DNA from 3 places in the Bacillus sp. 0209A genome. Region 1 is predicted to be linked to each of the others. Evidence: riboswitches for the same ligand, from Rfam matches in the RefSeq annotation. Region 1 holds a riboswitch; each other region holds the start of a gene.
The links. Region 1 has a riboswitch for S-adenosylmethionine ahead of metK (methionine adenosyltransferase). Riboswitches for the same ligand answer to the same signal wherever they lie in the genome.

Region 1 (3,277 bases):
TCATAGATCGCGTCTCTAACTTCTTTCACAAGCTTATCTTCTTCAGTCTGAACTGGTTTGAAGTTCGCTTTGAAATACGTTTTGAATGTGATATCGCCATCTGGGCGGATTGTAAACTGTGAACCCGGCTCTATTTTTTTCACATTGGCATCAAGCGTGTTTGGTTCAGGAACGAATTGGAATGACATGTACTGCTGCAATGCCTCTTTATCTATTTCAATATCATTTTGAGCAACCATTAAACTTTTTCTCTCTGAGGCAAAATAAACCTGATCATTGATCGTTGTGTAATACAATGGTTTAATGCCGAACGGATCTCTTGCTCCATACAGCACATGATCGTTTTTATTCCAAATCAGAAAGGCAAACATACCGCGCAGTTTGGACGCGGCTTCTTCTTTGTAGTGACGATAAGTCGCAAGAAGAACCTCTGTGTCCGAATCCGTGTTGAATGTATACCCCTTTGCTTCAAGTTCTTCTCTCAGTTCAATATAGTTATAGATTTCTCCGTTAAAGATAATCCAATAGGTTTCATCTTCATATGATAAAGGCTGTCCGCCATTTTCTACATCAATAATGCTGAGCCGTCTGAATCCGAATCCAACGTGCTCATCATGGAAATATCCATCACTGTCAGGACCGCGGTGAACGATCATTTGGTTCATTTGTTTGATTAGTTCTTCTTGATCAGCGGTTTGAGCTAACGGATGCTTGTTAAAAACCCCGACAAATCCACACATAGTATTGCCTCCATAATTAAAATTGTCATCATTGAACCCCTATTTATAGACGCTGTGAATAGTATTTGGTTTCACAGTTATGTAAAAATATAAACATGAATACAACGATAAAAAAAGGAAAGCCGCTTAACCAGTAAGCGGCTATAAAATTATTCTCCTAACGCTTCTTTGCGCAGCTGCTCCGCTTTGTCTGTACGCTCCCACGGAAGATCAACATCGTGACGTCCGAAGTGGCCGTACGCAGCAGTTTGTTTGTAGATCGGACGGCGTAAATCAAGCATTTTGATAATGCCGGCAGGTCGTAAATCAAAGTTATTGCGAACAACTTCAATCAGTTTTTCCTCAGAAGCTTTTCCGGAACCGAATGTGTTGATTGAGATTGACACAGGCTGTGCAACACCGATCGCGTAAGCAAGCTGCACTTCGCAAGAATCAGCAAGCTCAGCCGCAACGATGTTTTTCGCAACGTATCTCGCTGCATAAGCAGCAGAACGGTCTACCTTCGTCGCATCCTTGCCTGAGAACGCGCCTCCGCCGTGGCGTGCATAGCCGCCATACGTATCAACGATGATTTTGCGTCCTGTAAGTCCCGCATCCCCTTGAGGGCCTCCGATAACGAAACGTCCTGTAGGGTTGATGAAATATTTTGTTTCTTCATCAATCAGCTCTTCAGGAACAACCGGATTGATAACATGTTCTTTAATGTTGCGCTGGATTTGCTCAAGCGTAATTTCAGGGTGGTGCTGAGTTGAAATAACAATCGCGTCAATACGGACAGGTTTGTTATTTTCATCGTATTCAACGGTTACTTGTGTTTTGCCGTCAGGGCGAAGGTACGGAAGAATATCTTCTTTACGGACTTCACTCAGGCGGCGGGCCAATTTATGAGCAAGTGAAATCGGAAGAGGCATAAGCTCTTTCGTTTCGTTGCACGCATAACCGAACATTAAACCTTGGTCACCCGCACCGATCGCTTCAATTTCTTCATCGCTCATTGTGCCTTCACGGGCTTCAAGCGCTTGGTCTACACCCATCGCGATATCAGCAGACTGCTCGTCAATTGATGTTAAAACCGCACAAGTTTCCGCATCAAATCCGTATTTCGCACGTGTGTATCCGATTTCTTTAATGGTTTGACGAACCGTCTTCGGAATGTCAACATACGTAGATGTTGTGATCTCTCCGCTGACAAGAACCAAACCGGTTGTCACTGACGTTTCACAAGCCACACGCGCGTTAGGGTCTTTCTTTAAAATTTCATCTAAAATGCTGTCAGAAATCTGGTCGCAGATTTTATCCGGATGTCCCTCCGTAACAGATTCTGATGTAAATAAACGACGATTTTTACTCATGATTTGCTTCCTCCTGCACAAGGCCTCCCGATAGACCTTGTATATATGATACGGAACTCGCTCCCTCTTATACAATGTAACGTTATATTAGAGAATGTTAATTGGCATATTTTATGAAATAAAAAAACCTTTTCCATCGAGGAAAGGGTTTGGTCTTTGTGCCTTTCACTCTTATCGCTCAAGGAATCATACAACCTTGCAACAGGTTAGCACCTTGGTTGTCTCACACAGCTGAACCTAATAAATAACAGAGAAACCGGTTGCTGGGCTTCATAGGGCCTGTCCCTCCGCCAGCTCGGGATAAGAGTATCCGCTCAATGAAATATCTTATCGTAAAAGGGTTTGCAATGTCAATATGATTCAGAAGAAATAGGCACCTATATCAAGGGAAAACAATGGAAACGCACACACAAAAAACGATAAATAGTATAGACTATTTGAAAATATATGTTATACTAATTCACAATTAGCAAAACACAAAAAACGATAAAGGAAGGTTTCATATGAACTCAGTTGATTTAACCGCTGATTTACAAGCCTTATTAACAAGTCCAAATGTGTGTCATAATTTATCAGCAGCACAGCTTACAGAAAAAGCACTGTCCCGAAACGAAGGCATTTTAACATCCACGGGTGCCGTTCGGGCGACAACAGGCGCTTACACAGGACGTTCGCCTAAAGACAAATTCATCGTGCAGGAAGAAAGCACGAAAAATAAGATCGATTGGGGTACGGTGAATCAGCCGATTTCAGAAGAAGCGTTTGAGCGGCTCTACACAAAAGTTGTCAGCTATCTGAAACAGCGGGATGAGCTATTTGTTTTTGAAGGATTTGCCGGAGCAGATGAAAAATACAGACTGCCGATTACCGTCGTGAATGAGTTCGCTTGGCACAATTTATTCGCCAGACAGCTGTTTATCCGCCCGGAAGGCCATGATAAGAAAACAGTTGAACAGCCGTTTACCATTCTTTCCGCTCCGCATTTTAAAGCAGATCCAAAAACAGACGGCACACATTCCGAAACGTTTATTATTGTCTCTTTCGAAAAGCGGACGATTTTAATCGGCGGAACAGAGTATGCCGGAGAGATGAAGAAATCCATTTTCTCTATTATGAATTTCCTGCTCCCCGAAAGAGATATTCTATCCATGCACTGCTCTGCCAATGTCGGTCAAAAAGGCGATG
Region 2 (3,277 bases), on a different contig from region 1:
TTTGGATACATCATGCTGGAAAAGCTGATAGTCGTTTTTGTACGCATCCTTTTCAAGCTTTCCGCGGAAAAACAGCATATTCGGGCTTGGGATCGTCATCTTCGGCGTCGCGTCACCTGCAATGCTATGGAGAAATGAATAATCTTCAAGCATTGGGTGAGTTGAAAAGTCGATATCATCTGTGACTTTAATGCCGCGTGCTTTTGTCTGTACGTTATGAAATTGAATGCCGTGCTCAGGAATAAACGGCTCAACCCCATCCAAGTTTTCCAGAAAATCAAAATGCCACCACGCTCTGCGGAATTCGCCGTCTGTCACGACGTTCAGGCCGGTTTCCTTCTGTTTTTCCACAATGCGGATGATTTCATCGTTCTCGATCTGGCGAAGCTGTTCAGCCGTAATCTCGCCGGCGGCTTTTTGCAGCCGCGCTTTTTTGACGGGCTCAGACCTCAGCAGGCTTCCGACTTGATCCGCGCGAAATGGCGGTTTTTGTCTTTGAAGTGATTTTTGTTCTGCGGGTGTTGTTTGTTGTGGCATGTTGTTCATTCCTTCTTTCCATTCAAATATAAAAAAGCTCTTCCTTTGGATAAGGAAGAGCTTGCGTGACAATCTCAACCTTATCTTCAAGAGCAATCAATGCTCTAAAGGATTTAGCACCATTCTGTTAAACAGCGGTTGCCGGGTATCGCAGGGCCAGTCCCTCCACCTCTCTTGATAAGGAAAACCTTTTTATGAAATTTTCTGATAGTATCTATTATTCACACATTTTACATGTCTGTCAATGATAGATTATCTCCACACATCGTTGGCGATGTCGATGACGTGGCGCAGCTTCGCCCATTGCTGCATCTCTGTCAACAGATTGCCTTCTTCTGTAGAGGCGAAACCGCACTGCGGGCTGAGGCACAACTGGTCAAGGCTGACAAAGCGCGCCGCTTCATTGATTCGGCGTTTCACATCCTCAGGATTTTCGAGCTCGCCGTATTTTGATGTAATTAAGCCAAGAACAATTTGCAGATCCTTGCGTTTCACGAAACGGAGCGGATCAAAATTTCCGGAGCGATCATCATCATATTCCAAGAACAGGCCGTCCAAGTTTAAGCCGTCCAAAATCGTTTCCGCTACAGCGTCATAGCCTCCTGATGCCGCCCAAGTCGACTTGAAGTTGCCGCGGCAAATGTGCATTGTGATTGTTAAATCATCAGGGCGGTCCGCGACTGCATCGTTAATCGTTTTGGCAAACAAGGCAGGCAATGTTTCTGGATCGCCGCCGAGCGCCCGGACAACCTCTCTGCCTTTTTCCTCAAAGAAGAGAGACCATGACGTATCATCTAGCTGAAGATAGCGGCATCCAGCGTCATAGAAGGCGTTGATTGCTTTTTTGTACGCTTGGGCCAGATCATGAAAGTACTCCTCTTGATCGTCATAAATGCCTTTATCGGCCTTTTCACCGAAAAACAGCATATTCGGACTCGGAATCGTCAATTTAGGTGTCGCGTCGCCGGCAATCTCTTGTAAAAATTGATAATCAGCAAGCGCTGGGTGGTTCGTAAAATCGAGTTTTCCCGTCACTTTGATGCTGCGTGCTTTTGTTTTTACGTTATGGAACTGAATCCCTTCAGCGGGAATGAACGGTTCCACACCGTCAAGCCCTTCGAGAAAATCATAATGCCACCAAGAACGGCGAAATTCACCGTCTGTTACCACGTCGAGACCGATTTCTTTTTGTTTTTTGACAATGCGAGTGATTTCCTTGTTTTCAATCTCACGAAGCTGTTCCGCTGTGATCTCGCCGGCCGCTTTTTTCTGGCGTGCTTCTTTCACCGGAGCGGAGCGCAGTAAACTGCCGACATGATCGGCGCGGAAAGGAGCTTTGTTTTGTTTTTCTGATTTTTGTCCTGCAACATTTGTTTGTTGAGCCATGTCATTCGCCTCTTTTCTGAAATAGGGTAAGCATGAAAAAAGCTCTTCCTTTGAGTAAGGAAGAGCTTGAATGATCAAATCTCCGCCTCATCTGCAAGAACGCAATGTTCTTAAGGATTTAGCACCATTCTGTTTGAAACAGCGGTTGCCGGGTATCACAGGGCCAGTCCCTCCACCTCTCTTGATAAGGTACATCTTCATATTTACATTTTAATTATCTTAATATTATTACTTTTGAATCAATTGTCAACACTTTTTTAGAAAAGACTCTCATCTTCATCGTCATATAAGACCATATCCAACACGATAGCGATGGCCGTGCAAAGCAGCACATCTTCCTCGTTTGCAATCTGCAAATGATAGGAATCACCCCAGCTGAGCCACTTCTTACTCACCGACATCCGGACATTCTCCCCGTCAGTCAGCTGGAATTCATTCTTCCACAAGTCACCGTCAATTTGCCAGTTAAGTCCGGAAATCTCAAACTTCGGTTTGAAAAACGCTAATTTCTTCGTCACCTCACAAACCGTTTTCCCGCCAATTGAAATCACATATCGCGGCAGAAATGACATCACTTTTTGTTCAATGGAAACGAGCGTTTTCCCGGATGAATCTGTCAATTGTAATGAGTCCCCTAACGAAAAGAACCGTCCTTCGACCTTGAATCGCTCTTGTTCATCCCGGTCATAAATGTGAAATGTATCTTTAAACGAGAACATTTTTTGTTTCATAAATAAATCGATCATTGCTGCAGTCTCCTTTTGAATTTGCCTTGTAAAATATTACGGACAGGGGGCAAAAAGGTTTCAAGTCCAAATCTATGTTTCCAAAATGAAAAAAGGCTGCGTTGTTCAGCAGCCTTTTCGTTTGAAATATCGTTTTAGGAAAGATGCATCCGGCGTTTTTGGCGGATGGCGTCAAGGTCGATTAGGTTGTTATGATAAGTTGCGGCTGCTGGCAGAGGGCTTGTCTTTTGCGGTTTGCGGCGATTGTCCTTGCTGAAAGAAAAAAGAAGATAGCCGCATAATGCGATGATAATAAATAGGATCATTTTACATACCTCCCAAAAAAAGTTTTGGTATCTCTATTGTACGGATAAATTGTCAAAAAGTATTCAAAAAATTCTAAATCAATCAAAAATAAATAACTGCCCCTCTAAAACAGTTTAACCTGATGACCTGAAAATAGTCTTGAATCACGGTGAATGTTCTAGTTGATGTTTAGTTCTATAGTTACTATCGACGAGAAAATAAATTCCTTTATATAACTTTTAACCTAAAATTATGTGATTCCAACTACCTGTTTTTGGATGTTTTTTTCTTGCTTGTTTGATGTATACCCTATTTATCTTAAT
Region 3 (3,277 bases), on a different contig from region 1:
TTTATCAAGCGCAAGCTTTAGATCCTTGCATTGTTCGGCTTTTTCATCAATCGGCTGGGCTTCTAAGACCGCATCAATAATGGCTCTGAACGCTTTGCCCCCGCCTTGAGCGCCGTTCGGATGTCCGTGTACGCCTCCACCGGCGTTAATTATATGATCTATGCCGAAATCCCGCATTAAAAGCGGAACCATACCGGGATGAATGCCTGCTGACGGAACGGCAAATGTTTGGTTAAAGGCATCCTCTCTTACACATTCTTCATGAATCGCCAGCGCATGTTCTTTCGGAAGCGCAACCGAGCCGTATGGCGACGGAAAGAGACTGAAGTCAGCACCGCAATACCGGTTTAATTTTCCGAGCAAAAGAGCGTGAGAAAAGCCATAAAACGGAGAAGATGTGAACGCCCCGCTGACCGCTGGATGCGCCATAATCGGGATCGCAATTTCGGGATCTTCCGCAAGGCTTTGCATGACGTCCAAGCCGTAAGCGAAAACATTAAACAAAAGCGCATCCGCTCCTAATTCGGCGGCGCGTCTCGCTTTATCTTTCAGATCAGCCGTACGTCCAGTCAAATTGACCGCATACAGCGTTTTATGCCCGGTTTGTTCATACGTTTCTTTCAATATTTGCTTGCCCTCTGTAATTCTTGTTTCAAAAGGCGCCGGACCTGTCTCAAAGAAAATTTCATCGTCCTTGATCAAGTCAACTCCGCCAAGCGCCTGCTGTCTGAGCTGTTCTTTAATATCACTCAAGTCCCTTCCGATAACCCCTTTAAATATGCTCATTAACAGCGGTCTCTCAAATTCCCCCAGCAACTTCCGGATGCCGTATACGCCAAACTTCGGTCCCGGCAGCGTGCGCTTAAATGCTTCAGAGAAGTGAAGATCGAGTAATTTGATTTTCCCATCAAGCGACAGCTTGCCAAACACTGTTGTCAGCAAAGCCGGAATATCCTGAGAGAAATTGATGTCAGGATAGGCGATTGTGATCACCGCTTGTTTTTCTGATGCAGGAGTTCCCTCTCTTTCCTCGACCTGTATCACCCGCCCCTTGTGCTTTTGCATTTGCTCCTGTTTCACCAAGGGCAAATCCGTCCAAGAGCCAACTGTCAATCCTGTTGCGATTTGTTCTGCTTTTTTCTCTGTATCGGCTCCCGGTTCGGTCAGGAGATATGTTGCCAATAACTCACTCATGCCAGAGCTCCTTTCATTTTCATCCATATAAAAAAACCTCTTCAAACAGCAATCGCGTCTAAAGAGGTTTCGTTTCTCGTCCGAATCTTATCTCTCAGCCGCCAGCTGCAAGAATTAGCACCGTGCTTTACAAGTCGGTTGCCGGGCTTCATCGGGCTCGTCCCTCTGCCTGCTCTTGATAAGAAAATATAGATTTTATAAATTATTTCGAATTATCCCATCGTTATCAAGTCTTGTCAATGCTTTTTTGGGTAAACAGGTTCAGTTTCCCAATTCGATAAGCGGCTTCCTTCAGTCTTTCTTCACTTGTCAGCAGCCCGACTCGGACGTAGCCCTCGCCATATTCACCGAAGCCGTTTCCGGCTGCAACCGCCACATTCGCTTTTTCCAGCAAAAGGTTTGAGAACTGCTCGGAAGTATAGCCTTCAGGCACAGGCAGCCATGCAAAAAATGAACCTGCCGGAGCTGTCACATCCCAGCCGATTTTCCGGCATGACGCGATCCAAACGTTTCGCCTGCTTTCATATCGGGCATTTTGCTCCGCCACACACGTCTGATCAGCTAACAGTGCCGCCGCTGCAGCCTCCTGAGTCGCTCTGAAAAGACTGACAAACATATGGTCTTGATACAGATTGATCGCTTCAATGACCGAAGCGTTTCCAACGGCAAAGCCGACCCGCCACCCTGCCATATTATATGTTTTTGACAGCGTGTAAATTTCAATGCCGATATCCTTGGCACCTTCAGTCTGCAAAAAACTTAAAGGCTTTCCGCCGTCAAATCCTACAGCGCCGTAAGCAAAATCGTGAACGACACAGACCCCGTTTTCTTTCGCAAAACTCACGGTTTCTTCAAAGAAGTCAGGGGTAGCAACGGCTCCGGTCGGATTATTCGGATAATTCAAATACATTAATTTCGCCTGTTCCCTCACTTCAGCGGTAATGCTGCTGTAATCAGGAAGAAACGCTCTGTCCTTTACGAGCGGCATCATTTCCATCTTCGCTTTCGCGAGTGCCACACCTGACCAGTAATCAGGATAGCCTGGATCCGGAACTAAAATGGTATCTCCGGGATTCAGCAAGCATTGCGGGAGCTCAACCAGACCGGCTTTCCCGCCGAATAATACAGCGACTTCAGTTTCCGGGTCAAGATCAATGCCATATTCTCTTTTATAAAATGCTGCCGCTGCTGATTTCAGACTGTATGAGCCGCGAAAAGACGAGTATTTATGATTTTCAGGATCAGCAACAGCCCGTTTCATTTCCTCGACGATATGTTCCGGAGTCGGCTGATCCGGATTTCCCTGTCCGAGATTGATGACGTCGTGTCCTTCTGCGAGCTTTCGGTTCACTTGCTGCACCAAAGAAGCGAAGAATTGTTGAGGCAGCTCCTTCAATACATCAGATTGTTCAAATTTCATCTATTCTCACCTTCTAAAAAAATCTTGAAATGATAGTCCATCATCATATATGGTTAAATAAAAAAAGTAAAGAAAAATGTGGAGTGATAATAAGATGAAATGGACGATATCTTGTCTTCAATTTGATATTTCATACGGAAAACCTTCAGAAAATATAAAAAAGGCTGAATTCTTCATCGAAAAAGAAAGCAAACATGCTGACGTTCTTGTTCTTCCTGAACTATGGACAACCGGATATGACTTGGCCAACCTTGATGAGCTCGCTGATGAAGACGGACGTTCTGCTCAAAGCTGGCTGAAGAATACGGCAAAAAAACATGGCGTTCATATTATCGCCGGATCGGTTGCTGTCAGAAAGGATTCTGATGTTTATAATACAATGTACATCGCGGATAAGGAAGGACAAATCATTAAAGAGTACAGGAAAGCCCATCTTTTTCAGCTGATGGATGAGCATGTGTATTTATCAGCCGGTTCCGAAGACGGATACTTTGAGCTTGATGGCGTCAAAAGCTCAGGATTGATCTGTTACGATATCCGTTTTCCGGAGTGGATCAGAAAACATACGACAAAAGGTGCCAACGTGCTGTTTATTTCTGCGGAATGGCCTCTTCCCCGCCTTGATCATTGGAAAAGCCTGCTTATTGCGCGGGCCATTGAAAA

Region 2: it holds a riboswitch for S-adenosylmethionine, as region 1 does, so the genes downstream of both, V6D44_RS06380 (5-methyltetrahydropteroyltriglutamate--homocysteine S-methyltransferase) here and metK (methionine adenosyltransferase) in region 1, are expected to answer to the same signal.
Region 3: it holds a riboswitch for S-adenosylmethionine, as region 1 does, so the genes downstream of both, mtnW (2,3-diketo-5-methylthiopentyl-1-phosphate enolase) here and metK (methionine adenosyltransferase) in region 1, are expected to answer to the same signal.

Annotation. Positions count from the first base shown of each region.
Region 1 covers NZ_JBAIZV010000006.1:43,929-47,205, reverse strand. The annotation lists gene asnB (asparagine synthase (glutamine-hydrolyzing)) at 1-740, opposite strand, end outside; gene metK (methionine adenosyltransferase) at 890-2,092, opposite strand; SAM riboswitch class I at 2,261-2,399, opposite strand; gene pckA (phosphoenolpyruvate carboxykinase (ATP)) at 2,596-3,277, shown strand, end outside.
Region 2 covers NZ_JBAIZV010000002.1:230,364-233,640, forward strand. The annotation lists gene V6D44_RS06375 (5-methyltetrahydropteroyltriglutamate--homocysteine S-methyltransferase) at 1-537, opposite strand, end outside; SAM riboswitch class I at 615-721, opposite strand; gene V6D44_RS06380 (5-methyltetrahydropteroyltriglutamate--homocysteine S-methyltransferase) at 790-1,923, opposite strand; SAM riboswitch class I at 2,008-2,114, opposite strand; gene V6D44_RS06385 (LURP-one-related/scramblase family protein) at 2,181-2,669, opposite strand; partial or broken gene V6D44_RS06390 (hypothetical protein) at 2,804-3,060, opposite strand.
Region 3 covers NZ_JBAIZV010000001.1:640,857-644,133, forward strand. The annotation lists gene mtnW (2,3-diketo-5-methylthiopentyl-1-phosphate enolase) at 1-1,194, opposite strand, end outside; SAM riboswitch class I at 1,279-1,379, opposite strand; gene mtnE (methionine-glutamine aminotransferase) at 1,421-2,614, opposite strand; gene V6D44_RS02590 (carbon-nitrogen family hydrolase) at 2,709-3,277, shown strand, end outside.